Linked DNA regions of Thalassobaculum sp. OXR-137. The protein of the gene in region 2 interacts with the protein of the main gene of each other region in a pairwise test. Links are inferred from orthologs where the notes say so. Each region holds a gene or a part of one and is shown on either strand. Other genes may lie near its edges. The genes, in order: lepA and T8K17_RS20300.

Region 1 (15,454 bases), 2.2 Mb from region 2 along the record:
ACCCTCGGCGGCACGCCTTACATGACGATGAACGGCTGTCCGGCGACCACGCCGTCCCATGCGGTGTCGATCTCCGTCCTGACCGAGGATCAGGCCGAGACCGACCGGCTCTGGGCCGCGCTGTCGGCGGATGGCGGGGAGGGCGGCCAGTGTGGCTGGATCGTCGATAGGTTCGGGATCCACTGGCAGATCGTGCCGAAGGCGCTGCCCCGGCTGATGCATGCCGCAGACCCCGAGGCGGCGGGCCGCGTAATGGAGGCGTTGATGGGTATGGGCAAGATCGACGTGGCCGGGTTGCAGGTCGCGTTCCTGGGGCACCGCGCGGCCGGTTGAGCGGGGGCCGGTCTCCTTGCGCTACGGGGCGTCATACGGAATTTGCGAAAAATTTCCCGGTGCGCCTTAACATGTGTCGTTGAAGCAAGTGGCAAGAACCGGCTGCTCCAGGCGCCGGTTGGCCCTTCTCCGCGGGAGAAACGCTCACGAATTACACGCGGTCAAAGATGTAAGTCCCTATCACAAAAGATAATTTCTCGAGTTTTCGCGATGACTTCTCGGATCCGATACTAGAGAGCATGGTTAACAAGCAATTAATTATAACATTAAAGGTATTTTAATCAGTAACCCCCAATTATCTCCTACGTCGGAACCACCGCTTTGGATCATGGGGGAAGCTATGAGCGCTGATCTACGGGCCCATGTTGACTTTATCGAGCTGTCATCTGGTGAGAGAAAGCTCCTGGCAGAGTTCTTTCCTGTGGTCGAACAGCACCTTCCGGGAATTCTCACCCGCTTCTACGAAAAGCTCGGCGGCATTCCCCATCTGTCGGCCATGTTCGACTCCGCCGCTCGGCAGAAGCATGCCGCCACGGCCCAGGCGTCGCATTGGAAGCGCATGTTCACCGCCGGCGACAACCAGGACTATTTCGACTCGGTTCAGCGGATCGGCGAGGTTCACAACACGCTCGGCCTGGAGACCTCCTGGTACATCGACGGGTATACCCGTATCACGGCGGAACTCCACCGACTGGCGATCACCCATTCCCTGACCGGCTTCTCCATGAAGGCGGCCGGGGAGCGCGCGGGCAACCTGGTCGCGGCTTTGGACAAGGTGATCCTGCTGGACATCAACCTGGTGATCGGCGTGTATCTGGAGGCCAAGGAGCGGGATCACCGCAAGCGGCTGTCCCAGCTCTCCACCCAGTTCGACGACTCCATCGGCAAGCTCACCCAGTCGCTGTCCTCGGCGGCGGAGGCCATGGGCCGGACTGCGGCCGGACTGACCGGAGAGGCCGATGCCACCCGCAACGCATCGTCGATGGCCGTCTCCCGCGCCTCCGACATGAGCGTCAACGTTCAGACGATCTCCAGTGCCATGGAGGAGATGAGCGCCACCATCGCCGAAATCTCCCAGCAGGCGAACGGTGCCGTAAGGGAAATGCGCGGCGCGTCGGAACTGGCCTCGAACGCGACCGACACCGTCTGTTGATACCGGAGTGAATCTCCCCAGAACCGCCGTTTGAAAATTCCCCAGTTGGCGTGTCGCCGGTCATCCGGGGCGCGCCCCGGATGACCGGCGGCGGCGAGTTGCCGATGCTCCTCTCGGTCGGCGAGAGGAGTTCGGCGGTGATCAAACTGGGAGAGATGCTCATGATCTTGGAACTGCATCGGCAGGGGCTGTCTATATCGGCGATCGCACGGGAGAGCGGGTTCGACCGCAAGACCGTTCGTCGCTACATCGAGCGCGGCCTGGAGCCACCGAGCTATGGCCCACGCAGGCCACGGTCACGTCTGCTGGATCCGTACACCCCCTATCTGCGCGAACGCGTGATGACGTGGCCTGGCCTGACCGGCGCCCGGCTGCTGCGAGAATTGCGGGACCTCGGCTATAGCGGCGGCTATACGGCGGTGACGGATTATCTGCGTGATATCCGTCCCGCGCCGACACCGGGTTATGAGATCCGCTTCGAGACACCTCCCGGTCAGCAAGGACAGGTCGACTTTGCTCAGTTCCAGGTGGTGTTCACCGATGAGCCGGAACAGCCGCGGATCGTGTGGCTGTTCTCGCTGGTCCTGGGGCATAGCCGCCTGATCTGGGCACGGTTCGTCGCCCATCAGGACCTAGCGACAGTGCTGCGCTGCCACGTCGCCGCCTTCGACGCGATCGGCGGCGTGCCACGCGAGCTTCTCTACGACCGCATGAAGACGGCGGTGATCGGCGAAGCTGCTGACGGGGAGCCGCGCGGCATCGTCTACAACAGGGCCCTTGTGGATCTGGCCCGCCACTATGGCTTCCACCCGCGCGCGTGCCAGCCCTACCGGGCCAAGACCAAGGGCAAGGTCGAGCGGCCGTTCCGATACATCCGCGAGGACTTCTTCTTGGCCCGTTCGTTCCGCAACCTGGACGATCTGAACGAGCAGCTGCGGCGCTGGCTGGACAGTGTCGCCAATCCCAGGGTGCATGCCACAACCCGGCGGGTCGTGAACGAGGCGTTCGCCGAGGAGAAGCCGCACCTGCTGGTTCTGCCTCTGGCGCCGTTCCGCTCCGTACTACGTCTGGAGCGACGGATCTCCCGGGAAGGGATGGTAAGCGTCGGTGGCAACTTCTACAGCGTTCCGGATGCCACCCGGCGGCGCACGGTCGAGGTGCACACGCTCGCCCAGGAGATCAGGATCTTCGAGGACGGCACGTTGATCGCGACCCATCCGGTCCTGGAAGGCCGCCACCAGCGCCGGGTGGCTCCTGGACACCGAAAAGGAGGGGGCTCCACAGGACGAAGACGTGGAGCCGACGGAGATGTGGTCGTCAGCCGAACCGGCGACGTGGTCGCTCAGCGCTCCCTGGAGTTCTACGACGCTGTCGCTCGCCGTCTTGCCCGGGAGTGCCGGTCATGAGCGCTCCAGGTGATCTGACCCCGTCGACCCTGGAGCGGATCCGCCACGATCTGGTCGGTCTGAAAATGCCACGCGCCCTGGAAGCCCTCGATCAGGTCGTGCGCCGCCTCGAGCACGGGGAGATCGGTGCTCTGGAGGCCATCGACATGCTGCTCGCCGAGGAACTGACCCTGCGCGAGAACAGCCGCATCAAGACGGCCCTGCGCATGGGCCGACTGGCGACCATCAAGACGCTCTCAGGGTTCGACTTCTCCTTCCAGCCGTCGCTCGACCGCGATCGTATCCTCACCCTCGCACAACTCGGCTTTATCGGTCGCTGCGAGGTCGTCCACTTCCTCGGCCCGCCCGGCACCGGCAAGAGCCATCTGGCCATCGCCCTCGGCGTCGAGGCGGTGAAGGCAGGGCGCAGTGTCTACTTTTGCACACTCGCCGACCTGCTCGGGCAACTCGCCCGCGCCGAGCGCGAGGGACGGCTGACGGAACGCATACGCTTCTTCTGTCGACCGGCTCTGCTGATCGTTGACGAGATCGGCTACCTGCCCGTCGTTCCTGGGGGTGGCAACCTGTTCTTCCAGCTGGTCAACGCCCGATACGAGCGTGGTGCGATGGTCCTGACCTCCAACCGCGGCTTTGCCGAATGGGGCGAGGTGTTCGGAGACCCGGTCGTCGCCACCGCACTCCTCGACCGCCTGCTGCATCATGCTCTGGTCATCCAGATCGAAGGCTCCAGCTACCGGTTGCGCCAGCACGCCGACCTCATGCCCGAGCACGTCCGCTCCAAGGCTACCATCACACCGCCGACCCCAGCACCGCTACGACGGCCAAGGGGACGGCCGCCCAAAAACGACCACATCACCGCGACAACCTGACCGGCGAAACTGGGGAAATTTACTTCGGCGCTTCTGGGGAAATTACGGGCGGCATTGACAACCGTCGGCGATCTCGCCACCGTCACCACCGAGATTTCCAATGTCCTGAGCCTGATCCGCGACATCGCCGACCAGACCAATCTGCTGGCGCTGAACGCGACGATCGAAGCGGCGCGGGCGGGGGATGCCGGCAAGGGCTTCGCGGTGGTCGCCGGCGAAGTGAAGAGCCTTGCCAAGCAGACCGGCGACGCGACGGTGGAGATCACCTCCCTGGTCGACCGCATCCAGCAGGCCTCCGGCCAGAGCTGCGAGATCGTCGCCTCGATCTCCGAGACCATCGGCCGGATGGAGGAGATGGCCCAGGCCATCGCCGGCGCCGTCGAGCAGCAGAACGCGGCGACGGGCGAGATCACCCAGAACGTCGCCCAGGCGACCCAGGGCACCCAGGAAGTCTCCCGGCTTGCCGAGGACGTCCAGAACACCGCCGACCGCACCTCGGATGCCGCCGCCTCCGTGACCAGCGCCGCCGACGGACTGATGGCCGACATCAAGTCGCTGACCGAGCAGTCGTCCGCCTTCGTCGGCAAGATCAGCGCGATGAACTGACCCCCTCCGGCTACGGGGCGATCTTACGCCCTGTAGCCGGGCTCCTCGCGGTCCAGCATCCGGCGCAGCGCTGTGAAGTGGCGATCCGCCACCGCCTTGCGCTCGGTCTCCATCTGACCCATCACCCGGGCCCTGACATTGTCGCCGATCTTCCGGAGGGTGCCGCCGGTCGACTTGGCGTGCACCTGAAACATGCAGGCGCGCTCCAGGTAGTACAGGTCGTTGAAGGCGTCGGCGACGGTCGGCCCGCTGACCATGACGCCGTGGGAGGCCAGCATCAGGATCGGCTTGCCGTCCATCTGCGCGGCCATCCTGTCGCCTTCCTCGGTCGCCAGCGCCAGACCTTCGTAATCGTCGTCATAGGCGATGCGGTCGTCGAACATCAGCGCGTTCTGCTCCACCATCTCCAGCCGCCCGCCTTCCAGCAGGGTCAGCGCCGTGGCGTAGGGCTGGTGGGTGTGCAGGACCACCGCGGCGTTCGGGTGGTTGATGTGGATGCGCGAGTGGATGCAGAAGGCCGTCGCTTCCACCGTCTCGCGGCCCTCCAGCACCGTGCCGTCCACGTCGCACAGGACCAGGGACGAGGCGGTGATCTCCGACCAGTGCCAGCCGAACGGGTTGATCAGGAACTTATCGCCCTTGATGCTGCCGTCCGGCTCCGGCACGGCGGCCGAGAAGTGGTTGTCGACCCCTTCGTTCAGGCCCATGCGCGCAGCCCAGCGCAGGGCGCAGGCGAGATCGACGCGAAGCTGCTGGACGGTGTCCGCGTACGAGGCGGGTGTGCTCATCTCGTTCATCTTGTTTCCTCCCTTATCCGTGTCCGACCCGGAAATCGTTCCGGCCACAGGCGTCCTTGCCGCGCAGCAGCCAGAGCGGCCGGGTGGTGAAATCGACCAGATTGCCCTTGGCCTGAAGCTCCCGTCCGATCTCCCGGTCGAATTGGGAGGTGGTGGGCATGTATCGGCAGACATAGCCGGCGCGGCGCTTGTCCGACCGGTTCGGCTCGGACCCGTGCACCAGATAGACGTCGTGCAGGGACAGCTGACCGGCCTCCAGCACGAAATCGACCGCGTCTGCCTCGTCGTATTCGTCGGGCGAGAGGACCTGGTTCAGGGCCAGCTCGTCGCTGTCGTCCTGGGCGTGTGCACGCAGACGCTGCTGCTTGTGGGAGCCGGGAATGACGCGCAGGCACCCGTTCTCCGGCGTGGCGTCGTCCAGCGCGATCCAGGCGGAGCAGGTGGCGAGCGGCCGGATCGGCCAGTACTCGCCGTCCTGGTGCCACGGCACCCGCTTGCCGGTCCCCGGCGGCTTGCCGAACACCGTGGTGCCCCACAGGGCGATGTCCGGCCCGATGAGCTGCTCGACCATGTCCAGCACCTCCGGGATGCGGGCATGGTCCAGCCACACGCCGGAGCCCTTCAGCCCCTGCACCCCGCCCGAGGGGATATGCGGACAGATCATGTTGTCGGAGCCGACGCCGGGATTCGCGGCCTTCAGCGCCTCGAAATCGGCGCGCATCCGGTCCAGGGTGGCCGGCGGCAGACGCCAGTTGGGGATGACGAAGCCCTGGTCGTGATACTGCGCGACCTCGGCGTCGGACAGCAGGTGCGAGGCGGAAGCCTGGACGTTCATGGCAGCGTTTCCTCTTTTTTTGCCATGCTAGGCCCGCAACCCGACCGGGTGAAGAGGCTGACGACATCGCCTTGAATCGTGCCGTGGCGGTGACGCTATTGCCGCGCCGCAAAACAGAGCGATTTTTGCTATGGTGACGCCACTACCCAACCCCCACGATTTCGGGCATAACCCCGCGCTATGACGAGTGATCTCTCCCATATCCGCAACTTTGCGATCATCGCCCATATCGACCACGGCAAGTCGACGCTTGCCGATCGGCTGATTCAGATGTGTGGCGGCCTGACCGATCGCGAGATGAAGCAGCAGGTTCTCGACTCGATGGATATCGAGCGGGAACGCGGCATCACCATCAAGGCGCAGACGGTCCGGCTGATCTACGATGCCAAGGACGGCAAGCGCTACACCCTGAACCTGATCGACACGCCGGGTCACGTCGACTTCGCGTATGAGGTCAGCCGGTCGCTCGCGGCCTGCGAGGGCTCGATCCTCGTGGTCGACGCGGCCCAGGGGGTGGAGGCGCAGACGCTGGCCAACGTCTATCAGGCGATCGAGGTCAATCACGAGATCATCCCCGTCCTGAACAAGGTCGACCTCCCCGCCGCCGAGCCGGACCGGGTGAAGGAGCAGATCGAGGACGTGATCGGGCTGGACGCCTCCAACGCGATCATGATCTCGGCCAAGACCGGCCTCGGCGTGGACGAGCTGCTGGAAGCGATCATCGAGCGCCTGCCGCCGCCCAAGGGCGACCGCGAGGCGCCGCTGAAGGCGATGCTGGTCGACAGCTGGTACGACAGCTATCTCGGCGTCACCTGTCTGGTGCGCGTGCATGACGGCGCCCTGAAGAAGGGCCAGCGCATCAAGATGATGCAGGCCGGTGCCCTGCACATGGTCGAGCGGGTCGGCGTGCTGACGCCCAAGGGTCTCGCCGTCGACGAGCTGGGCCCGGGAGAGGTCGGCTTCATCAACGCCTCGATCAAGACCGTGGCCGACACCAATGTCGGCGACACGATCACCGAGGAGAAGCGGCCGACCGCCAAGGCGCTGCCGGGCTTCAAGCCGAGCGTGCCGGTGGTGTTCTGCGGCATGTATCCGGTCGACGCCGCCGATTTCGAGGATCTGCGCGACAGCCTGGAGAAGCTCCGGCTGAACGACGCCAGTTTCCAGTTCGAGGCGGAGACCTCCGCCGCGCTGGGCTTCGGCTTCCGCTGCGGATTCCTCGGCCTGCTGCATCTGGAAATCATCCAGGAGCGGCTGGAGCGCGAGTTCGACCTCGACCTGATCACCACCGCGCCGAGCGTGATCTACAAGATCCACAAGACCGATCGCACGATGATCGAGCTGCACAATCCGGCCGACATGCCGGAGGTGATGAAGATCGATCACATCGAAGAGCCGTGGATCAAGGCGACGATCTTCGTGCCGGACGACTATCTCGGCCCGATCCTGGCGCTGTGCACCGAGCGGCGCGGCGAGCAGATCGAGCTGACCTATGCCGGCAACCGGGCGATGGTGGTCTACCGCCTGCCGCTGAACGAGGTGGTGTTCGACTTCTACGACCGCCTGAAATCGATCAGCCGCGGCTATGCCAGCTTCGACTACCAGATGGACAGCTACTCCGAGAGCGATCTGGTGAAGCTGTCGATCATGGTGAACGCCGAACCGGTGGACGCCCTGTCGATGATCGTGCACCGCTCCCAGGCGGATCCCCGCGGCCGGGCCATGTGCGCGCGGCTGAAGGAACTGATCCCCCGGCAGCTCTTCAAGATCGCCATCCAGGCGGCGATCGGCGGCAAGGTCATCGCCCGCGAGACCGTCAGCGCGATGCGCAAGGACGTCACCGCGAAATGCTACGGCGGCGACATCACCCGTAAGAAGAAGCTTCTGGAGAAGCAGAAGGAAGGCAAGAAGAAGATGCGGCAGTTCGGCCAGGTCGAAATCCCGCAATCCGCCTTCATCGCCGCCCTGAAGATGGACGCCTGACCGGGCGTCCATCTGAGTAGCCGACAACTCCCAAATCCGTCATCCCGGTGGACCCCGGACCTGATCCGGGGGCCGGCCGGGACCCGGCTGCCGGCGTTGGGGCACGGTCCCGACCCGATCCCGGATCAGGTCCGGGATGACAGGGAGGCGGGATGACGGTGAGGGGTGAGAGGCCGCTATCCCCGATGCCCCGCCCGCGACTTGGCGATCTGCCGGCTGAGCAGGATCACCGGCAGCAGCCCGACCGCGACGATGGTCAGCGCCGGGGTGGATGCCTGGGTCAGCCGCTCGTCGGCCGCCAGGTTGTGTGCCTGAACCGCCAGCGTGTCGAAATTGAACGGCCGCAGGATCATCGTCGCCGGCAGTTCCTTCATCACGTCCACGAACACGATCAGCCCGGCGGTCAGCAGGCTGCTGCGCAGCATCGGGAAATGCACCCGCTTCAGGGTCGCCCGCGGCGCATGGCCGAGGACCCGGGCGGCCTGGTCCATGCTGGGGGTGATCTTGGTCAGCCCGGCTTCCGCCGTTTGCAGCGACACCGCCAGGAACCGCACCAGATAGGCATAGACCAGCGCCACGATCGTCCCGGTCACCAGCAGCCCGGTGGACAGGCCGAACAGGCTGCGCGCCGCATCGTCGACGCTGCGGTCGACCACGGAAAACGGGATCAGGATACCGATGGCGATGACCGAACCGGGCACCGCATAGCCGAGCGCCGCGAGACGGGTGAGGATATGGGTCGCCCTGTCTTTCGACAGCCGGTTGGCATAGGCCAGCAGCAGCGAGACCAGCACCGCCAGCAGGGCGGTGATCCCGGCCAGGGTCACGCTGTTCAGCGTCAGGGTGAGGTAGCGGGCGCCGAACATCGTGTGACCGCCGGTCGCCGTCATGTGGATCAGCAGGATCGCCGGAAGCAGGAAGCCGACGAAGACCGGCAGGCCGCAGGCCAGGATCGCGCCGGCCGCCTTCCAGCCGGTCAGCCGGAAGCCGGGCAGGGCCCGGTGGGTGTTTGTCGTGTGGTCGAACCGGCGGCGGCCACGGGAGATCCGCTCCAGCGCGATCACCAGAATGACGAAGGCCAGCAGGCCGGTGGCAAGCTGGGCGGCGGCCACCCGGTCGCCGAAGGAGAAGATCGCCCTGTAGATGCCGGTGGTGAAGGTCTGCACGCCGAAATAGGAGACGGTTCCGTAATCGGCCAGGGTCTCCATCAGCGCCAGGGCGACGCCGGCGACGATGGCCGGCCGGGCCAGCGGCAGGGCAACCCGCAGGAAGGCGCGGGCCGGCGACTGGCCCAGGGTCCGGCTGACCTCGAGCACGCAGACCGACTGCTCGATGAAGGCGGCGCGGGACAGCAGGTAGACATAAGGGAACATGGTCGCCGTCAGCATGACGATGGCGCCGCCCAGCGACCGGACTTCCGGGAACCAGTACGCCCGCGGCCCGAGGTCGAAGGTCTGGCGCAGCAACTCCTGCACGGGTCCGGCATGTTCCAGGAAGTTGGTGTAGGTGTAGGCCAGCACATAGGCCGGGGCGGCCAGCGGCAGCACCAGCGCCCATTCCAGCACCCGACGGCCCGGGAACCGGCACATGGTCACCAGCCAGGCGGTACCGACGCCGATCACCCCGGTGCCGATTGTCACGCCCAGTGCCAGCAGCGCGGTATTGGCGACATAGGTCGGCAGCACCGTATGGACCAGGTGGTCGATCAGGTCCGTGTGGGCCAGCCCGTTCAGGGCCACCGCCAGGATCGGCGTGACGACCAGCGCGCAGATCACCGCGGGGGCCAGAAAGAAGCGGTCGCGAAAGGGCATGCGGTTCCCGTGGCGCGGAACTGTCCTTTACCCCGAAGCCTGTCAGGGTATTTGCGAGACGTTCGCAAAAGACGGTTCCGCCTTATGGCAACCGGTCTCGAAAGTGTCAACTTCTCGCCGCCCGACGGACCGCTTAAGCTCGGTTAAAACTGGCACCGGAGATGGCGATGACGCCGATGGATATCTTTGCCGACGGATTCAAGACCGATCCCTACTGGTGGGATGCCGCCCCGCCGGACGACGAGGGCGACGCTCCGCCGCCGGAGCAGGTCGACGTGGCCATCGTCGGCAGCGGCTATACCGGCATGTCGGCGGCGCTGGAACTGGCGCGTAACGGCGTGAAGGTGGTGATCCTGGAGGCGGAGCGCTTCGGCGAGGGGGCGAGCACCCGCAGCGGCGGCATGATGTCCGGCGGCGTGAATGTCGGCAAAGGCGGCGATATCGAGAAGCAGTTCGGCCGTCAGCGGGTCGACGACATGCTGTCGGAGGCGCGTGACAGCTACGACCACGTGGAGGAGGTGATCCGCCGCGAGAACATCGACTGCTTCTACGCCCGCACCGGCCGCTTCGTCGGCGCCCATACGCCCGCCGCTTTCAAGGCGATGAAAGCCAAGGCCGACGACCTGAACACCTACGCCGAAGCGGGGGCCGCCCTGGTGTCCAGGGAGCGCCAGGTCGATCACGTCAACACCCAGTACTATCACGGCGGCATGACCGTGGACCGGGCCGGCGGGGTGCATCCCTCGCTCTACCACAAGGGTCTGCGGCAGGCCTGCCGGGCCGCCGGCGTCCATCTGTCGGCCCACACAAGGGTGGAAGGCATCGACGGCACGGCCGGCGATCTGACCGTGCGCACCTCCCGCGGACCGGTGCGGGCGAAGGAGGTCGTGCTCGGCACCAACGGCTATACCGGCAAGGCGACCCCCTGGCACCGCCGCCGGGTGATCCCGATCGCCAGCTACATCATCGCCACCGAGCCGCTCGGCAAGGAGCGGGTGAGCGAGCTGTTCCCGGACGGCCGGATGATCGCCGACACCAAGCGGGTGCTCTACTACTTCCGCCCGTCGCCGGACGGTACGCGGGTGGTCTTCGGCGGCCGGGCGAGCTTCCAGGCCCGCACCGCGCTGGAGACCGCGCCGGTGCTGTACCAGTACATGCTGGGCATCTTCCCGCAGCTCGCGGGGGTGAAAATCACCCATGCCTGGAACGGCAACGTCGCCTTCACCTTCGACCGGGTGCCGCATATGGGGGTGGAGAACGGGGTGCACTACGCCATGGGCTGCAACGGCAGCGGCGTGGTGATGATGAGCCATCTCGGCCACCGCACCGCGCTGAAGATCCTGGGCAAGACCAACCGGCCGAGCGCCTTCGACGGCCTGCCCTTCGAGACCCGACCGTTCTACACCGGCGTGCCCTGGTTCCTGCCGACGGTGGGCGCCTGGTACAAGTTCCGCGACTGGATGGACCGGCGGGCGGCGTAGTCTCCGGCGCTACCCAATTCCCCCCACCGTGAACTCCCCGGCCTTGTGCCGGGGCCCACGGTGGGGCGGCTTCAAGGTCGGAGATGGGCCCCAAGCGGCTGTGCGCCCGACGGGTGGGTCCCGGCACAGGGTCGGGAAGTGTGTGAGGAGAAGCCGGATCCCCTACTCCCGGATGCTCCTTGTGTCCGGCGCGCCCGGGTCGAACGGGTTGACCAGGGTACGCTGGCGCTGCTGCTGGCCGGTGTAGAGCGCGTCGCGCTTCTCGGAGAGCTTCTTGGCCAGATACTGCAGGTCGCCCGGCAGCATCTCGTATTCCCGGTTCAGCATGTCCTGCCAGAGGTCGTGGATCTTGCGGATCGACTGGTCGTTCGGCTCCAGCTTGGCGATGTCGTTCTCCACCGACTTGATCCAGTCGAGAGAGTCCTGCCGTGCGCCCTTGGCGTCGCTGATCAGGGTGCGCAGCTTGGAGGCGATCTCCTCGGCCACCGGCGCTTCGAAGGTTCCGCATTCCGGCCACAGGGTGCTCAGATAGGCGATGTCGGCATCCGACAGGGCGTAGAGCGGCTTGCCGAAATAGGTCAGTTCCAGGTTGCGCACCGACATGCCGCCCTGAAGCCGGGCCATGCGCTGCACCGGCGCATTGCCGCCGGGAAGCTTGGCGCAGTCGGGGTTCTTGGGCGCTCCCCGATTGGCCCCGGCGGCCCCGGGCGCGGGGGCCTGTGCCTGGGCGAAGGCGGGTTCGGGCAGCAGCAGGCCTATCAGCAAGGGGCCCGCCGCGAGCGCCGTTCCGATCCGCACGAGGCATTCGGCCCGCCATCGACCCCACCGGGCACCCGATGCAAGGCGAAGGCTGGACAACAGATTCCCGACCGCCATACCGTATCCGCTCCTTTCGGTCCCGCCCGCCGTCTTACCATGTGCTGAGCGCCGCTTCGACGGTCAAGCACCCCCATGACAGCGGATGCGACGGTGGACCCCGCACACAATCAGGAGGGCGGCATGCCCGCGATCTCGCTTCCCGAAACCTCACCCATCGAGACCTGGACCCAGTCCAAGCCGCCCGTGCGCGGGACCAAGGGCGTCGTGGCGTCCCAGAACGTCCAGGCCTCCGAAGTCGGCGCCGCCGTGCTGGCGGCGGGCGGCAATGCCGCCGATGCGGCCGTCGCGACCGCGCTGGCGCTGACCGTGGCCGAGCCGTGGATGAGCGGGTTGGGCGGCGGCGGCTATGCCATCGTCTACGACGCCAAGTCCGGTACCACCCGCTGCATCGATTTCGGCATGCAGTCCGGCAGCAAGCTCGACCCGGCCGATTACGGGCTGGTCAGCGAAACCGAGGGCACGCCGGACATGTTCGGCTGGCCGGCCGTCGTGGAGGACCGCAACCTCCAGGGCTACCACTCCATCGCCCTGCCGGGTTCCTGCGCCGGCTACGCCAAGCTGCTGTCGGAGTTCGGGTCCTGGTCCTGGGCCGACGCGATCTCGCCGGCCGTGACCATGGCCGAGCGCGGCCACCGGCTGACCTGGTGGACCACCCTGAACGTGGCCTCGGAAATCTCCTGGCTGCGGCAGTACGAGACTTCGGCCTCGGTCTGGCTGCCGGGCGGCGAGGCGCCGGTGATCTCCGATCACACCAACCGCGGCATGCCCATGGGCAACTTCGCCGACACCCTGAAGCGTCTGCGCGATGCCGGGCCGGAGGATTTCTACACCGGCGAGATCGCCAAGGCGCTGGTCGCCGACCTGCAGGCCGGCGGCTCGCGGATCACGGCGGAGGATATGGCCAGCTACGAGGCCAAACTGCTGGAGCCGATCAAGCGCACCCGCAAGGGCACCGAGTACAATCTGGCGCCGGGCTATACCGCCGGGCCGACCTTCGCCGGTGCTCTGTCGCGCCTGCCGGAGTTCAGCGGCAAGATCGACGCCGCCGCCTACAAGGCCCATGCCGAGGCGCTGATCGAGTCCTACAAGGTCCGTCTGTCGACCATGGGCCATGCCGGCGACGTGGGCGACCGGAGCTGCACCACCCACCTCTCCGTGCTCGACGCCGAGGGCAACATGGTGGTGATGACCACCACCCTGCTGTCGCGCTTCGGCTCGCGGGTGGTGCTGCCGAAGACCGGCGTGCTGATGAACAACGGCATCAACTGGTTCGATCCGCGCCCCGGCCAGCCGAACTCGCTGGCGCCGGGTCAGAAGGCGCTGTCCAACATGTGCCCGATGCTCGCCACCCGCGACGGCAAGGCCGCCTTCGGCCTGGGCGCGTCGGGCGGGCGCAAGATCATGCCGGCGATCTTCCAGCTCACTTCGTTCATCAACGATTTCGGGATGGACCTGGAAGCCGCCTTCATGCAGCCGCGCATCGACATCAGTCTGATGGACAGGATCGTCGCCGACGACCGGGTGGGTCCGGAGGTGGTCAAGGCGCTGGAGAGCGTGGTCCCGGTGGAACAGGCCAGCACCAGCGCCTTCCCGGGCTCCTGGGCGATCCCTTGCGGCGTGATGGTCACGCCGGAAGGCCCGATCGCCGCGGCCCATGTGTTCGGGCCGCTGAACGCGGCGGTGCCGGCCTAAGGTCTGTGGGGGAGGCGTTGGTCGGGGACCGCCCTAGCCCAGCGCCTCCACATAGGCGAGCATCATCAGGTGATCGGGACGGCGGCCGTCCCGTGCCAGGGGCAGCGCCAGCGCGTCCCAGCGCGCCCGGCCGACCCGCTTCCCGGCCCGCTCCAGGGCGATCTCCTGACGAACCCGCATCGAAGCCCGGGCGTCCATCGCGAGGTCGTAGAGCCGGATGCGCGGAATGGACTGGGCCGGAGACAGCGCATCGCTCAGGAACAACCCCTGGAAATTGCCGCCTTCCACACCGGCGGCGGCGGCGCCGACCGTCCGATAAAGGTAGGAGCGGCCGCCGAAGACCAACGGCTCGGCCTCCAGCACGATGAGATGCTCCGTCCAGGGCTGCAGCGCCAGCGGATCGAACTGAGCGAGGGCGGGCAGGCCATGCCGCGACGGCCGGCGGCTCTCCCACAGGGCGGTCAGCGCGCGGATATTGACCTCTGCCAGGTCAACGGACGCAGTCCATCGCCGTCCCGGCGCGGGCGCGAACGCGTACGGCCGCGGCATGTCGATATCGACTGCCGTCGCCGGGTCGGCCCTTAACGCCGTCTGGGATGCGGGCATATCCGTCCTGCCTCTTGCTCAGCCGGCGGTCTGCCGGAACGAGCCGCCGAAACTCTCCGTAGTATAGCGCTGGACCGCCAGCCCGTCCGACCAATGCTCCATCGGAAGCCCCGCCTTGTTCTTCAGCCGGCGCACGAAATCCTCGGGCTTGGGAATCGACGACCACACGCTGGGCAGGAACAGCCCGCGATGGTCGCGGCCGTCGACCCGGTCGCTCAGGATCAGACCGTCGGTATCCGGCCGGGTCTGGCGCACCAGGTCGGCCTCGTGGGCGAAGGTCATCGGCCGCGGGGTGGAGAGGACCGACACGGACACCTCCATGCGCTCCGCCTCCTCTTGCGTGAGCCGGGGGAAGCGGGGATCGGCGAAGGCCGCCTTGTAGGCGTTGGCCGCCACGTCGGCGATCAGCGGCTGGTGGGCGATGACCGAGCCGATGCAGCCCCGCAACTGGCCGTCCAGCATGAGGGTCACGAAGGACGCGCGCTGGGCCGAGAGGGCGGGGGACAGGCCGGGGGCGATCCCGACGCTGGGCGCGCGGCCGTGCTGCAGGCCGAAGGTCACGCCGAACCGCGCGGCCTCCACGAGCTGGCGGCGGTCGGCCTCGCCGATCCGGGCGGACTCTGCGTATTCCAGGCCGAAGGCGCCGTAGCCGACGACCCGGTCCCTGCCGCCGGCAGTATCGCCCGAATTGCGCACGTCCAGCGCCGTCGCCCGCAGGTCGCGCCGGCGGGCCTGATCCAGCACCCCGGCCAGCGCCCGGTGGCCGCAGGCGCGCAGGCCGTCGATCCGGTCCGGGCGCAGCAACTCGATATTCGCCGCCGTCGCCCCGTCGAGCTTCCGGGCGGTGTCGTAGTCGTGGAAATGCGACAGGTCGGAGGAGACGACGACCAGCGTCTCCGGCCCGCCCCACAGCGCCTCCACGACCTGGGAGACGAGGGATGCGGGCGCGTCGCCGACCAGCAGCGGCACGATGGCGGCGCGCTCGAACACCCGCTGGATGAAG
Region 2 (15,537 bases):
CGAGCAGTATCGCAGCGGCAAGGACAAGCTGTTCGGTTTCTTCGTCGGCCAGACCATGAAGAAGAGCCAGGGCAAGGCGAACCCGGGCATGGTCAACGATCTCCTGCGCAAGAAGCTCGACGGCTGACACGCGTTCACGCCTGCGCGAGTTCATGAACCAATACTGACATGCACACGCCAATCGTGCATTAGACTGGGCGTGGGGAACATATTCGGCGAGGTTCGGCATGCAGGGCAGGATGATCGCAACGTGCTGTGCGGTGGCGCTCGGTTCCGTGATCGGGATCGGGGCCGCCTGGGCAGCCACGACCCATACCGTGGTCCAGAAGGGCAAAGACTTCTGGTCCAGCGCGATGACGTTCGAGATGACGGTTCAGGCGGGCGACGCAATCGCCTTCGTCAACAGCGACGTGTACGACCACAACGTCTATTCCGAGACCCCCGGCAACAGCTTCAACATCGGGGTCCAGGAACCCGGCAGCACGACGCGGGTGGCGCTCGCCAATCCGGGCGTCGTGGACGTGCGGTGCCGCATCCATCCCAAGATGAAGCTGACCGTTACGGTGGAATGAGCGGGGGCGCTGGCAGCATTCTTCCTGCGCGCGCTCCAACACCCTGCCTCTCACTCCCCGTCCCGGATTAAATCCGGGGCGCGAAGTGAAAAGGAATGGTGGGTGAGCCTTCCCAACCTTCATGTTGACCCTGCCGTGCTATCCTTACCCTCCCGCAAAAGGTGAGGCGCGATGCTGGATCGGATCTCCATTCGCTGGAAGCTGGTCGGCGCGTTCCTCGGCGCGGTGGTCGCGGCCGCCGCGTTGGCTGCCGTCGCGCTGACCGCGACCTGGTCCCTCGGCGATCTGGCCCAGCGGCTCTACGACCAGCCGCTGCAGGCGATCAACCACGCCCGCTCCGCCCAGGTGAATTTCGCCGTGCTGCGCCGCGCCGATGCGGACACCGATCAGGATACCCGCTGGGACGACCTGCTCTCCGACCTTGCGGTGGTGCAGGAGCGCTCCAGCGACGCGGCCGTCCCCGGCCTGCTGGACCAGATCCGTTCGGAACTGGCTGGGTGGCGGGCCGATCCGGCACCGGAAGCGGCGGAAAAGATCGCGGAGGACCTGGAGATCCTCGTGGAGGTGGCTGCCTCCGGCGGATTCAAGTTCTGGCTCGAGGCCGAACGGCTCATCGAACAGACCAAGCTGTGGACCATGGGCGTCGTCGGCGGCGTGCTGGTGCTTGCCGTGGCGATCGCCTTCCTGCTCGCCCGCACCATCGTGCGCCCGCTCGGCCGCATGGAGGACGCCATGACCCGGCTGGCCGCCGGCGAGGGCGAAGTGGCGGTCCCCGATCTCGGCCGCGGCGACGAGATCGGCGCCATGGCCTCCGCGCTGGCGGTGTTCAAAACCGCGATGGCGGAGGTGCGGGAGGCCAAGGACCGGGCCGAGGACGCCACGCGGGCCAAGTCCGAGTTCCTCGCCATCATGTCCCACGAGATCCGCACCCCGATGAACGGGGTGATCGGCATGACCCGGCTGCTGATGGACAGCGACCTCGATCCGGCCGCCCGCGACACCGCCCGAACGGTGCTGGATTCGGGCGAGAGCCTGATGACGATCCTCAACGACATCCTCGACCATTCGAAGCTGGAGGCCGGCCGCCTCGATCTGGAGGCGGTGGATTTCGACCTGCATCGGGTGATTCGGGGGGCGGTATCGCTCATGCAGGGTCGCGCCTCGGAACGCGGGCTCACCCTGTCGGCGGAGATTTCCGAGGATGTGCCGCGATATCTGGTCGGCGATCCGGGCCGTCTGCGCCAGGTGCTGCTCAATCTTGTGGGCAATGCGGTGAAGTTCACCGAAAGCGGCTCGGTCCGGCTGGTCGCGGGGCGCGGGGAGGGCGGGCGCGTCGTGCTGTCGGTGATCGATACCGGCATCGGCATGGATTCCGAGACCCAGGGGCGATTGTTCCGCGACTTCGCCCAGGCCGACGCCTCGGTCGCCCGCAAATTCGGCGGCACCGGCCTCGGCCTGTCCATCGCCAAACGGATCGTCGGCCGCATGGGCGGCAGCCTGACGGTGACCAGCGCCGTGGGCGAGGGCTCCATCTTCCGGGTCGAGATCGACCTGCCGGAAGGCGTGGCGGTGGACGAGGCGGCGGCGGAAGCGCCGATTGCGCTGCGCCGGCTCACTGTCCTGGTGGCCGAGGACAATGTCGTGAACCAACAGGTGGCGCGGGGACTGCTCGGTCGCGACGGGCACAGCGTGACCATCGTGGAAACCGGCCTGGCGGCGGTGGAGGCCGTGCGCGACGGCAGGTTCGACGTGGTGCTGATGGACCTGCACATGCCGCAGATGGGAGGATTGGAGGCCACGCGGGCGATCCGGGCGCTGGCGGGTCCTGCGGCGGCCGTGCCGATCGTCGCGGCGACCGCCGGGGCGATGGATCACGAGATCCGCGCCTGCCTGGAGGCCGGCATGAACGCCGCCGTGCCCAAGCCGATCGACCCGCGCGTCCTGACCCGCACTCTGGCTGCCGTGACCGGCGGAGCGGAGGCGTCGGAGGAGGGAGACGACCTCTTCGATAGTTTCGGCGAGGAAGAGGACGAAGACGATGCCGCCGCTGTTCTGGAGCGCGGCGATGCCCCTTTCGAGCCGATCCTGATCGACCGGCTGGCCGATCAGCTCGGCCCCGATTTCGCCGGGGAAATGGCGCGGGATTTCGACGGAACCGCCCTGGACGCGCTGGCGGCAATCGCCGCCGCACGAGCCGCAGGAGACCGCGCCGCCTGGGCAGATGCCGCACACAAGCTCAAGAGCGGGGCCGGGGCGATCGGTCTGCGCGCGGTGTGGCGCCTCGCGGAAGGGATTGAACGGGACGCCGAGGCGGGCGATACCGGCAGTGCGGGTGCGGCGAGCGATCGTCTGCCATCGCTGATCGCGGAAGGACAGGCGCTGCTGGCCGGCCATCTGCGCCACGTCTCGGTCACCGAAGACGCTTAGCAAGGACGGATAGAACCGCATGACGGAGTTGGGACGCGATTTTTCGGGCCTGCGGGTCCTCCTCGCCGAGGACGAGGAGATGGCCAGCAAGCTTGCCCGCGGCGCGCTGCGCCTCGCCGGCATCACCGATATCGTCTACTGCCGCGACGGCGCCGAGGCGGTGAAGGCGCTGGACAGCCAGCGCGGTACCTTCCAGCTCGTGATCTCCGACTGGAACATGCCGACCATCTCCGGCATCGAGCTGCTGCGCTACGTCCGCATGTATCACCAGCCCCTGAAGTTCATCATGCTGACCGGCCGCAAGCAGACCGATGCGGTGCTGCAGGCCCGGGAACTCGATGTCGATGCCTATGTCGTCAAACCCTTCTCCCCCGAGGCGCTGAAGAAGAAGGTCGAGCTGCTGTTCCGGATGTAGCTGCCGGCTGGAGCGCCTGGGCGGCTTGTGGATACCATCGCGGTCTGTCTGTAATGAAATCGCCATGAAGCGCACAAAGTGCGCTTGACGTGCGCACCGTGTGCGCGCACGCTTTTCCTCATGTGGCACTTGGCAATGATCGTGGTGTGTTCGCTCAACGGTGACGTCTGCGCCTATCGGACGAACGTGGCCACGCTGGAAAACAAAGAAGCCTGCGAGCGGCTGGGCTATCTGGTCGGAGGCGGTGCGCTCGAGCGCTCCTACGGCTCGTTCACACTCGGCGAGGTCACCGTCAAATGCGAGCGGATCGAGGAGGTGGCGGCCGTTACGCCGGCCCCTCGTCGGGCGCCGAACTGACGGCGGATCGCCGGTCCAGCCCCGGCAGCGCGCCGGCCAGCAGATCGTCGGTGAAAACCGCGAGAAGCTGCGCGCGGTTCGACACGCCGGCCTTGGCGTAGACCCGGGTGAGCTGGGCGCGCACGGTCCCGGCCGCCGATCCGCGCAGATCGGCGATCTCCGCGACGTCGAACCCCTTCAACGCGAACAGCGCCACGTCGGATTCGGCCGGGGTCAACCGCCAGCGCTCGAAATAGCCGGCGATCAGCTCCCCGAAGGCACCGGAGGCGACGGAAACCGCCGCTTCGGCCCGGCGCGAGCGCTCCAGCGTCCGGCGCATCTCCAGCCCGGTGAAGATGACGCCCAGGCCCAGCGCCGCCGAGACTGCCGCCTCGAACACCGTGTGCAGGTCCGGGCCGTCCAGCAGCAGGTCGCCGGCCACGTCGGCGACGAAGAACACCGTGCACAGCGTCTGCAGCACCAGCAGGCCGGCGAGCACCAGGGCCCGCCGCCCCGGGGCGGACTTCAAGACCGCCGGGCGGTCCGGCGGTCGTTGATGCATCTCTTCGGCTGGCGTCACTCGGCGCTCCGGCGGGTCGACTGGCCGCGTATCATGCCACGAACCAAGTTCCGGCCGGAAAGCCGCTGTTCCACCGCCACGCCGGCGACGTGCAGGGCGGCCAGGATCAGCAGCAGGTTGGCGGCGATCTCGTGGGTCTCCTCGACGATCTCCTCCAACTCGTTCTCCTCCCCGTCCTCGTGGCTGTCGATCTGGACGGAGACCTCCTGCCGGTGCTCGGTCGGGAAAGGCTCGGTTTCCAGGATCACGCCGGTCGCGGCAGTCACGGTCAGCATGCCCCAGAGTGCATAGACCATGACGCTGCCCGCCGGATTATGCGAGCGGTGGGTCTTGTGGTGGCCGGTGAAGACGTTGGTCAGGTGATCGACCGCGCCGGAGATGCTGAACGGGAAGGAGGAGAAGCGCGCCTCCACCGGTCCGATGAATCCCCAGAGCAGGCGCAGAACCAGCATGGCCAGCGCGCCATAGCCGATCCAGATATGCAGGGTCGATCCGCCCTCGTCGATCAGGCCGTTGATGACGATGGCGGCGGCCACGGTCCAATGGGTGATGCGGACGATCGGGTCCCAGACGGGACCCGATGCCGCGATGGGTTCGGCGGCGGCCATCAGTCGTCGAGCTCGATGGCGGTTACGGCACCGGTGGTCTCGTCCACCTTGATCTCGTAGCGCTTGCCGTCGCGGGTCGCCTTGATCTCGATGCGGCCGTGCTCGCGCTCCTGCTTCTGCACGGTGTAGCCCGCCTTGGTGAGGGCGGCGGCGGCCGCTTCCGGTGTCGTGCCCAGGACGGTGCCGGGGGTCAGGTCGGAGGCGAGGCCGGCGGTGGTGATGACGGCGGCGAAGAGGGCGGCCAGAAGGGCGGTTCGGATCATCGGTTTTCTCCAGCTTGGGTACGGGCAGACACGCCTTGTGTCGGTCCCGCCAAGCTGTCCTTCCGAACGCCGCTCCGCCATCGCACCGGCGCGTAAAGGCGCCCGCGTAAGCGCGCGCTTACGCGCCGGCAGCGCGGGTTTCGGTCAGACCGGGCGGTCGCCGAACACCGTGGTGCGGTGCATGTAGCGGTCGCCGACGCCGTCGTAATCTGCCACGGCGTAGTGCATGGTCGAGCGGTTGTCCCAGACCAACAGGTCGCCCTTGCGCCACTGGTGGCGGTAGACGAATTCCGGCCGGGTGCAGTGCTTGTAGAGGTAGTCGAGGATCGGCTGGCTCTCCTCCACCGACATGCCCTCGATATGGGTCACCACGCCGGCATTGAGAAACAGGCACTTGCGGCCGGTCTCGGGGTGGGTGCGGACCAGCGGGTGGCTGAGCGCCGGGGTGGCCTGCAGGTGACTGTCGGTGACGGTCTCGTTCTTGAAGCTGCCGGACTTGGCCTTCTCGAAATCGTGCACGCAGCGCAGGCCCTCGATCATCTTCTGGAAGGTCGGGGACAGCTCGTCCCAGGCCTTGGTCATCGCCGCGAACTGGGTGTCGCCGCCATATTCCGGCACCTCGATGCCGTAGAGCAGCGAGCACTTGGCGGCGCGCTCCTTGTGGCTGTTGTCGGAATGCCAGTAGGTGCCGGCGCGCTGCCGGCCGAGCTTCTGGCCGTCCTTGACCTTGTTGGAGACCCGGTAGATCTCCGGATGGCCCGGCAGCAGGTAGGGCTCCACCGTCTGGCCCTTCAGCGGGTCCAGCTCGCCGAAGCGCTGCGAGAAGGCGATCTGGTCCTCCGGTTCGAGCTCCTGGTCGCGCAGGACCAGCAGCCCGCCGCTGTCGAGCCAGGCCTGATACAGCTCGCCGAACGCATTGTCGCCCAGGTCGCGCGTGACCTGAATGCCGCTGATCTCCGTCCCGATCACCGGGTTCAGGCGCCGCAAAGACAGGGTCATGACAATTCTCCCTTTTCCTCGATAGGATCGCGCATCCCCTTACTCCGGAGACGCTTTATGACTTCCCGCATCCTCTACTTCGTGCCCGCCGACGACAAGCTGCGGTCTTTGATCGAGGGCGAGAAACCCGAGGGTTTCACCGTAGATTACCTCGACAGCGACGACCCGGCGGAGCTGGCGGCGAAGCTGGCGGAGGCGGAGGTCATCATGGTCGGCGCCCGGCGTCTGACCGAGGCGGACGTGGCCGCCGCGCCGAAGCTGCGTCTCGTGCTGCACCAGGGGGTGGGGTACCACGACACGGTGGCGACCAAGGCGATCCGCGACCGGCAGATCCCGCTGGCGATCACACCCGGCGGCACGCCCGAGGGCGTGGCCGAGCACGCGCTGATGATGATGCTGGCGACCGGCCGTCGGCTCGCGTTCCAGGACAGCGAGCTGCGGGCCGGGCGTTGGCATTCCAACACCTTCCGGGCGGAGGCTCGGGGTCTCGGCGGCTCGCGGGTGGGCATCGTCGGCCTCGGCCGGATCGGCAAGCAGGTGGCCAAGCGCCTGGTCCCGTTCGACTGCGACGTGGTCTATCACGACCTGCTGGACATGGACCCGGCGGTGGAGCACGACCTGCGGGTCACCCGGGTGAGCTTCGAGGAGCTGATCTCCACCAGCGACTTCATCACGCTGCACCTGCCGCTGACCGAGCTGTCCCATCACATGATCGACAAGCCGCAATTCGCGGCGATGAAGCCGGGGGCGATCCTGATCAACTGCGCCCGCGGTCCGGTGGTGGCCGAGCCGGCCCTGCTGGAGGCGCTGGAAAGCGGGCATCTGGGCGGCGCGGGCCTCGACGTATTCGAGATCGAGCCGGTGGTTGGGCCGTCGCCCTTCGCCAAGTTCCGCAACGTGGTCCTCACCCCGCACAACGCGCCGGGCACCCAGGACATCATGCGCCGCAAATTCCGCGAGATGTTCGCCAACGCCGTCCGCTTCGCCGGCGGCGACAGCCTGGAGAACAAGATCGAGTTGTGAGGTTCCTCCTTACCTAGCTCTAGCCGACTTCCTGGACGGCCGGCCGGCAGGCCGGTTGATCCAGGATTCTGGTGCAAGGGTTCGGGACACGATCCTGGATCGCTGGCGCGTCCAGGAAGTCGGAGAGAGAGAGGGGAGGATGGAAGGAGAACGAGGGAGATACCGCCCTAAATCCAGCCCCGCCATTTCAGCAGACCGATGCCGGCGAGGAAGCTGCCGCCCATCAGCAGCAGCACCAGCAGGAACGCATAGGGCGTGTCCGCCCCCGGGATGCCGGCCACGTTCATGCCGAGCAGGCCGGTGATGAAGCTCAGCGGCACGAACAACGCGGCCAGGATGGTGATCAGGTAGGTGTGGCGCGCCTGGGTGGCCGCCGTCTCCGCCGCCAGATCGTCGCGCAGCAGGGCGGCCTGGCTCTCGATCTCTCGCAGATGCTCGATCTGGCGCACGAACTCGTTCTCGCAATCGGCGATGGCTGCCAGATCTTCCGGCGTCGTCCAGCCCTGGGCGATGTGGCCGAGCCGGCTCAGCGCCTCGCGCTGGGGCGTCATGAACCGGCCGAGCGGCAGCAGGTCCCGGCGCAGGGCGGCGAGGTCGTCCTCGCGGTTTGGTCCGGTCGCCGTATCGATCGCCTCCAGCCGGTTGTCCAGTTCGATGATCCTCGCGTCGAACCGGTTCGACAGGCCCTCGATCAGGTCGGTGACGAAGGCGGCCGGGGAGGGCGGCGCGGTCCCCGCCGCGCAGCGGTTCACCAGATCCTCCAACGCGCGGAAGCGGAACTTGCGGCAGGTCACGACCTTGCGCTCCGACACGCTCATGCGCAGGGCGATCAGCGGGTGATCGCCGACCTCCTCGTTCAGGTTCACGCCGCGCAGCACCATCAGGGTGCGGCCGCCCACGTTCCAGGCGCGCGGCCGGGTCTCCTCCACCAGCAAGGCCTCGATCGCCGCGTCGGGCAGGCCGAGGGTGGTCAGTATCTCGGCCACATCGGCCTCGGTGCGCAGCAGGTTCACCCAGCGCCAGGCCCCCTCGGGCACTGGCCGGGCGAGGTCGTCGGCACCCAGGGGAGTGGCGCGGCCGTCGGGCGTGATATCGTAGGCGCGCAGCAGGGCGGTCATGGGCGACGCTCAGGCGGTCATCGGCTGGTCGAGCGCTTCCACCAGCGCGTCCAGCGCCGCCTCGGTGAACCGCCACATGTTCGCCTCGCGATCCCGGCTGGCGGTCTCGAGGGTGAAGACCCGGGTCACCGGGCCGGAAAGCGCGATGCAGGTATGGCCGGCGGCATCGCCATAGCGGTTGCCCTGCGGCCCGGCCGCCCCGGTCTCCGCCAGGCCCCAGGTGGTCTCCATCCGCCGCCGCATGGTCTCGGCCAGCAAAGCGGCATAGGGCTCGGAGGAGGAGCGCATGCCCGGATGCTGCTTGAACTCGATATCGGTGAACATTTCGCGGGCCTTGTGGGTGTAGATCACCCCGCCGGCGACGAAATAGGTCGAGGCTCCCGGTACCGCCAGCAGGCAGGAGGAGATCAGTCCGCCGCTGGAGGACTCGGCCACGGCGATGGTCTCGCCCCGTGCCCGCAGCAGCCGGCCCGCCGTCTCGCCAAGCCTGCCCAACTCGCCCATCCTGTCCTCCCGTTGCGTCTGGAATCGCGCTATCTCTATGATCAGGCAATGCTACCCGCGCGGCAGGAATATGGCGACGGGCAAGCGCAGGGAGGATGCGATGAGCTCCAGCGGCGACCCGGCAGCAGCGCGGATGCGGGCCTTCGACTCCGCCGAGGGCGTGGTGGAGGAACTGGACCGGCTCTATCGCGCCGAGACCGAGCGGCTGCAGGCGGCGTTCCACAGCTTCGAGGCCGGCACCATGCAGGGCCGGGTGCGGGCCACCTATCCCATGGTGCGCCTGACGGTGACCGACGACGACGTCGGCCCGCTCTCCACCGGCGCCTTCGGCTTCGCCGACGAGGCCGGGGTCTACGAGGGGACCTTCACCCGCATCGACCTGTTCAAGACACACCTGACCAAGCAGGTCGGCGCCATCCTGGAAAACCACCGCCGGCCGCTGGAGGTCGGGCTGTCCGATCTGCCGATCCCGCTGCCCTTCGCCTTTCCCGACGGCATGAAGGTCGGCGACGGCTTCGACGGGGCGGCGATGTCCCGGCTGAAGCGGCATTTCGACATGCCGTCCCTGCGGGTGATGGACGACTGCATCGTCAACGGAGAGGTCGATCACACGCCGAGCGGGGCGCTGCCCCTGGCGCTGTTCACCGCCCCGCGGGTCGACTACTCGCTGCACCGCCTGCGGCACTATTGCGGCACCTCGGCGGAGCATTTCCAGAACTACGTCCTGTTCACCAACTACCAAGTCTATATCGACGGCTTCATCCAGCGGGCCGAGGAGCTGGTGCAGCAGAAGGGCAGCGGCTACACCGCCTTCGTGGAGCCGGGCGACCGGGTGCTCCGGCCGGACGGCACGGCTCTGGGGGCGCCCGCCTCCCGCGCGCCGCAGATGCCGGCCTACCATCTGGTGCGCGACGGGCATCAGGGCATCACCATGGTCAATATCGGCGTCGGCCCGTCCAACGCGAAGACGATCACCGACCATGTGGCCGTGCTGCGCCCCAACGTCTGGCTGATGCTGGGCCACTGCGCGGGGCTGCGGAACATGCAGCGGCTGGGCGACTACGTGCTGGCCCATGCCTATCACCGCGACGATCACGTGCTCGACGCCGACCTGCCGGTGTGGGTCCCGATCCCGGCCCTGGCCGAGGTGCAGCTCGCCCTGGAACAGGCGGTGGCCGACATCACCGGGCTCGACGCGATCGGGGTGAAGCGGATCATGCGCACCGGCACAGTCGCCTCCACTGACAACCGGAACTGGGAACTGCGCGACCAGCGCGAGCCGGACCGCGCGCTCAGCCTGTCGCGGGCGATCGCCCTGGACATGGAGAGTGCGACGGTGGCGGCCAACGGCTTCCGCATGCGGGTGCCCTACGGGACGCTGCTCTGCGTGTCGGACAAGCCGCTGCATGGCGAGCTGAAGCTCCCGGGCATGGCAGACGACTTCTACCGCCGCCAGGTGGCCCAGCACCTGGACATCGGCTTCCGCGCCATGGAGATCCTGCGCGGGTTGCCGCCGGAGAAACTGCACTCCCGCAAGCTGCGGAGCTTCAACGAGGTGCCGCTGCAGTAGGGCGCGTTCCCATAAGCGTCCACACGCCCGTCATCCCGGACAGCCCCGGGTCGAGCCCGGGGTTGTCCGGGATGACGGGTAGGGTGGGGCTGGGAGCGGCTTGATCCTGACTTGCGTCAGGACATCATCCAGCCGCCGGCCACGTCCAGCACCTGGCCGGTCACGAAATGCCCGGCCTCCGAGGTCAGGTACAGCGCCGCCGACGCCACGTCCTCCGGCTGCCCCAGCCGGCGCATCGGGGTGTCCAGCCGCGCCGCCTCGTTCACCGCCGGATCGACCCCGCGCATCAGCGGGGTCTCGATCCGGCCCGGCGCCAGGGCGTTCACGTTGATGTTCGACGGCCCGAGCTCGCCGGCGAGCTGTTTGGTCATGCCGATCAGCCCGGCCTTGCTCGCCGGGTAGTGCACGCCGACGAAGGTCAGATGCCGCTTGGCCGAGACCGAGGACTGGTTGACGATCGAGCCCCAGCCGCGCGCCACCATGCCCGGCCCGAAGGCCCGGACCCCGTGGAACGCGCCGGTCAGGTTCACCGACAGCACATGGGCCCATTCCGCCGGGTCCATCTCCAGGGTCGGCGCCGGCTTGCCCGCGTGCTTGGGCGAGATGCCGGCATTGTTGACCAGGATCTCCGCCACGCCGAGCCCGGCTTCCACCTCGCGCGCGGCGGCCTCCACATCCTCCCAGCGGGCGACGTCGCAGGTCACGGCCATGGCCTTGTGGCCCGCGCCGGCGAGGGCGCCCGCCGTTTCCTCCGCCGCGTTGCCGTTGGCGTCGAGCACGGCGACCAGGGCGCCGGCGGCGGCCAGCGCCTCGGCGATCGCCCGGCCGATGCCGGAGCCGCCGCCGGTGACGACGGCCACCCGGCCGATGTGGGTTTGAGGGGCGGTCTGGGGAGCGTCGGTCATGCGGGGGCCCTCACTGCTCTTCCGGCGCGTCGAGGGCGCGGATCGCCGCGCGCACGTCGTCGGGGATCGCCACCTTTTCGCCGGTGGCGTTGATCATCAGCACCAGCAGCGCCTCGCAGGTGCAGGCACAGCCGTCCTTGCCCCAGGCGGCATACTCCATGACGAAGGAGGTGCGGCGCATCGACTTCACCCTGGCGGTGACGAAGACCGGGTCGTGATAGGCCAGCGGCTTCAGGTAGCGGGTGGTGAGGGTCATCATCACCGGCCCAGGCTTGTCGACCGCGTGGCGCGGGATGCCGATCGATTCCAGATACAGGTTCCGCGCCGCCTCGAACCACAGCAGAAACGCCGTGTGGTTGGCATGGGCGAAGGCGTCCACGTCGGACCATTCCACCAGCCGGGCCATGCCGGACTGCCAGTCCTCGGGAATGCCGTAGGCCGCGCGGTCGGCGTCGAAGATCGTCAGCCGGCGGCGCACGGCCGCCGGCGAGGTGTCCAGGGCGTCGTCCATCGCTGCGTCAGCCGCCGAAGTCGTCGGTGGCGGCCTGCTTGTGCTTCAGCAGGGCCATCAGGCGCCGGTCGCGCCAAACCTGACGGCTGCCGAGATCGTCCGCACCCAGCAGCTTGCGCCGCTCGCTCTCCATCCGCTTCACCGTGTCCGCGTCCCAGACCCGGACTTCGGCCTGTTCGGCCTGCAGCCGCTCGTAGAACGGACCGTAGCGTCCGCAGTAGTCGGCGATGCCGCCTGGGGCGTTCAGGTCGATGGTCTCGAACGGACCCATGAAGGACCAGCGCAGGCCGAGCCCGTCCTTCACCGTCTTGTCCAGGTCGTCGGTGGAGATCACCCCGTCGGCCACAAGCTTGAAGGCCTCGGCCAGGAGGGCGCCCTGCAGGCGGTTGAGGACGAAGCCCTCCACCTCCTTGTTCACCGCCACCGGCACCATGCCGACGGAGTCCATGACCTGGCGGGCGCGCTGGATCACGGCGGGATCGGTCCAGGGGGCGGGGCAGAGCTCGACCAGCGGGACGAGATAGGGCGGGTTTACCGGATGGGCGACCAGGCAGCGCAGCCGGCCGGGCAGGGCCTCGGTGTATTTCGACGCGGTGATCGAGGAGGAGGATGAGGCGAGGATCGCGTCCGGCTCGGCATAGCGGTCGGCCTCCTCGAACAGCCCCTCTTTGGCCTCCACGGTCTCGGCGATGCATTCCTGCATCCAGCGCGCGCCGTCCAGCGCGTCGCCGAGCGTGTCGACCGCGGTGACCCGGGCCGCCACGTTCGCGGCACTGTCGATCAGGCCCTGGGCTTCCAGGTCGTCCAGATTGGCGCGCAGCAGCGGCAGCGAGGCGGCAAGCGCCTCGGGGTTGCCGTCCCATAGGCGCACGGAATGGCCGGCGCGGGCGAAGACGATGGCCCAGGCCCGGCCGATCAGGCCGGCCCCGGCAACCGCGAAGGTCTCGGGCATGACGTTCCCTCAGATGCGTTTCTTCGTGATGGTGGCGCGCAGTCTAGCCGCCGGGCCACCGCACCGGGAAGGTCCGTCGACCGGTGCCGCAAAACAAAACGGGCGCCGCAAGGGCGCCCGGATTGATCGGTTGGGAGAGGGGCCTCGGGAGGCCTGGCAGGACTACTCCTTGAGCAGCTCCGGCAGGGCGTCCAGCAGGGCGTCGCGGTCCGACTTCGCCACGTAGTCCGCGAAGCCGACCTGATGGCCGCGCTCCAGGTCCTGTTCGGACGTCCGGGACGACAGGGCGACGACCGGCGTGTCGGCCCAGGCGGTCTCCTTCAGCTTCTCGGCGAAGGTGAAGCCGTCCATGTCCGGCATCTCGATGTCGGTGACGATCAGGTCGAAATTCGCTCCAGCCTCGCACAGGTCGAGGGCCTTCTGCGCGCTGTCGACCGGCACGACCTTGTAGCCGGAGGTGGCGAGCAGCGGGGTCATCAGGTTGCGGAAGAACGCGCTGTCGTCGACCAGCAGCAGACGGCGCTTGCTGGTGTTCTCCTTGCCCTGGCGCGAGCGGCGGAACCAGTCGCCGAAGGCCTCGGTCAGGTAGAACCCGGCATCGACGATGTCGGTCGCCTTGTCCTTGATGATCGCCGAACCCATCATGCCGGCGCCGTCCGGGGCGATGGTGACGTCGATCCGGTCCTCGACCACGTCGAGGATCTCGTCGACCACCAGGCCCATCGACTTGCCGTCGTCGGTGAAGACGAGGGCGGGGCGCTGGCCTTCGCGGGCCAGGGCAGCGGCACCCTTGCAGATGACCAGCGGCATCAGCGAGCCGCGGTACTGCACGAGCGGCCGGCCTTCGGAATGCTCCACCGTCTTCAGGTCGAGCATCTCGATGCGGGCGACCAGCGAGAGCGGGACCGCCTTCGGACCGTCGTCGCCGGACTTGAACAGCAGCAGGGTCTGCTCTTCCAGGGACATGTCGAACTCGTCGCTGCCGTCGTAATCGGCCTGATCCGGGACGATGACCTCGCCGGTCTCCTGGGCGATGCCGTTGGGATCGAGGATCATGATCACAGAGCCGTCGCCGAGGATGGTGTTACCGGAGAATACGGTCAGGTCGCGGAGGACCGGGGCGACCGGCTTGACCACGATTTCCTCGGTGTCGAACACCTTGTCGACCAGCAGGCCGAAGGAATAGGTGCCGACCTGCATGACGACCACGAAGGTCTCTGCCGTGGTGTCCGCGGTGTCCTTGCCTTCGTCCAGGCGCAGCAGGTCCCGCAGGGAGACCAGCGGCAGCAGGCGGTCGCGCAGACGCATGACCCGGGTGCCCTGCACCGTCTCGATGCGGTTCGGACCGTCGGTCGTGGTCTTGACCAGTTCCAGCACGGAGAGCTGCGGGATGGCGAAGCGCTCGCTGGAGGAGGCGACGACCAGGGCCGAGACGATGGCCAGCGTCAGCGGGATCTTGATCTTGAAGACCGAGCCCTTGCCCACCTGGCTGGTGAGGTCGACGGTGCCGCCGATCTTCTCGATGTTGGTCTTCACCACGTCCATGCCGACGCCGCGGCCGGACACGCTGGTGATCTTCTCCGCGGTGGAGAAGCCCGCCTTGAAGATCAGCTGCAGGATCTGCTGATCCGACATGTTGGCCGCGTCGGCCGAGCCGACCACGTTCTTCTCGATCGCCTTGGCGCGGATCTTCTCCGGGTCGATTCCCTTACCGTCGTCGGCGATCTCGATGATGATGTGACCGCCCTCGTGATAGGCGTTCAGGCGGATATGGCCGGTCTCCGACTTGCCGAAGGCGAGGCGGGTGGCCGGGTCCTCGACGCCGTGATCGGCGGAGTTGCGCACCATGTGGGTGAGCGGGTCCTTGATCATCTCAAGGACCTGGCGGTCGAGCTCGGTGTCCGCGCCCTGCATGACCAGCTCGATCTTCTTGTTCAGTTCGTGCGCCAGGTCGCGCACGATCCGCGGCAGCTTCGACCAGGCATTGCCGATTGGCTGCATGCGCGTCTTCATGACGCCTTCCTGCAGCTCGGAGGTCACCTGGCTCAGGCGCTGCAGCGGAACGCTGAAGCCTTCGATCTCGCGGCCGTTGCTGCGGGCGATCTGCAGGAGCTGGTTGCGCGTCAGCACAAGCTCGGAAACCATGGTCATCAGGTTCTCGAGCAGATCCACGTTCACGCGGATGTTCTGCGAGGCGGCCTTGCTCTCGGCGATCGGCATCGCCTCGGCGGTGGCGGAAGAGGTCTCCGGAGCCTTTTCGGCGATGGCCGGGACCGACGGCGGGGCGGCCGGCAGCTCGGGCTCGAACTCGGCGGCCGCCGGGGTCTCCTCGGGGCCGGGCGCTTCCATGAAGGCGCGCTCCAGTTCGTCCAGGGGAACTTCGCCCGGCCGGGTGCCGATCACGTCCCCACCGGGGATCGGGGCGTCGAGATCCGCGTCGGCCAGGGTCTCCATGGTAGCGTCGGCGGCGGCCTCGGGGTCATTGGCCACGGCGGCGGCCGGCGCGGCAGGGGCGGCCGGCGCGGCAGTGGGAGTGCGGCCCTCGGCCAGCTCGTTCAGCTGCTCGATCAGGTCCTCGTCGCTGCCTTCCGGCTCCTGCTCGGTCTGCTCGATATGGGCCAGGATGCTCTTGATCCGGTCGAGCGACGCCAGGATGACGGTGACCGAGGTCGGGGTGACCTCCAGCTCCTTGTCCCGGTACTTGCCGAGCACGTTCTCCGCCGCGTGGGCGACGGTCTCGAGTCGCGGCAGGCC

Evidence for each region.
Region 1: the proteins of T8K17_RS20300 (region 2) and lepA interact in binary tests that used the Escherichia coli proteins (3 or more experiments, as listed by UniProt). The link is inferred for Thalassobaculum sp. OXR-137 from one-to-one orthologs.

What each region holds. Positions count from the first base shown.
Region 1 is NZ_CP139715.1:2,113,804-2,129,257, forward strand. Bases 5,686-8,580 are described here. They hold lepA (translation elongation factor 4), read left to right. Parts: upstream 5,686-6,179; coding sequence 6,180-7,982; downstream 7,983-8,580. Other genes in these bases: T8K17_RS09935 (phytanoyl-CoA dioxygenase family protein), read right to left, coding at 5,686-5,999; T8K17_RS09945 (iron ABC transporter permease), read right to left, coding at 8,159-8,580. Outside these bases: T8K17_RS09905 (VOC family protein), read left to right, coding at 1-333; T8K17_RS09910 (protoglobin domain-containing protein), read left to right, coding at 674-1,486; istA (IS21 family transposase), read left to right, coding at 1,624-2,892; IS21-like element helper ATPase IstB, read left to right, coding at 2,889-3,761; T8K17_RS09925 (methyl-accepting chemotaxis protein), read left to right, coding at 3,816-4,367; T8K17_RS09930 (aldolase), read right to left, coding at 4,391-5,164; more of T8K17_RS09935, read right to left, coding at 5,178-5,685; more of T8K17_RS09945, read right to left, coding at 8,581-9,793; T8K17_RS09950 (NAD(P)/FAD-dependent oxidoreductase), read left to right, coding at 9,961-11,274; T8K17_RS09955 (hypothetical protein), read right to left, coding at 11,437-12,039; T8K17_RS09960 (gamma-glutamyltransferase), read left to right, coding at 12,274-13,845; T8K17_RS09965 (hypothetical protein), read right to left, coding at 13,879-14,451; amrB (AmmeMemoRadiSam system protein B), read right to left, coding at 14,470-15,454. UniProt on the Escherichia coli protein: Required for accurate and efficient protein synthesis under certain stress conditions. May act as a fidelity factor of the translation reaction, by catalyzing a one-codon backward translocation of tRNAs on improperly translocated ribosomes.
Region 2 is NZ_CP139715.1:4,352,055-4,367,591, reverse strand. Bases 6,367-9,344 are described here. They hold T8K17_RS20300 (CorA family divalent cation transporter), read right to left. Parts: upstream 8,342-9,344; coding sequence 7,391-8,341; downstream 6,367-7,390. Other genes in these bases: T8K17_RS20290 (AMP nucleosidase), read left to right, coding at 8,946-9,344; T8K17_RS20295 (CinA family protein), read right to left, coding at 8,351-8,845; T8K17_RS20305 (2-hydroxyacid dehydrogenase), read left to right, coding at 6,367-7,223. In the rest of the region: Asp-tRNA(Asn)/Glu-tRNA(Gln) amidotransferase subunit GatB, read left to right, coding at 1-127; T8K17_RS20345 (cupredoxin domain-containing protein), read left to right, coding at 228-572; T8K17_RS20340 (ATP-binding protein), read left to right, coding at 744-2,999; T8K17_RS20335 (response regulator), read left to right, coding at 3,019-3,414; T8K17_RS20330 (hypothetical protein), read left to right, coding at 3,550-3,771; T8K17_RS20325 (helix-turn-helix transcriptional regulator), read right to left, coding at 3,740-4,330; T8K17_RS20320 (cytochrome b/b6 domain-containing protein), read right to left, coding at 4,327-4,938; T8K17_RS20315 (PepSY domain-containing protein), read right to left, coding at 4,938-5,201; T8K17_RS20310 (TauD/TfdA dioxygenase family protein), read right to left, coding at 5,346-6,200; more of T8K17_RS20305, read left to right, coding at 6,258-6,366; more of T8K17_RS20290, read left to right, coding at 9,345-10,415; T8K17_RS20285 (SDR family NAD(P)-dependent oxidoreductase), read right to left, coding at 10,532-11,320; T8K17_RS20280 (thioesterase family protein), read right to left, coding at 11,331-11,831; T8K17_RS20275 (3-hydroxyacyl-CoA dehydrogenase), read right to left, coding at 11,839-12,783; T8K17_RS20270 (chemotaxis protein CheW), read right to left, coding at 12,946-15,537. UniProt on the Escherichia coli protein: Zinc transporter. Acts as a Zn(2+):proton symporter, which likely mediates zinc ion uptake. Purified ZntB reconstituted in liposomes also binds and transports Cd(2+), Ni(2+) and Co(2+).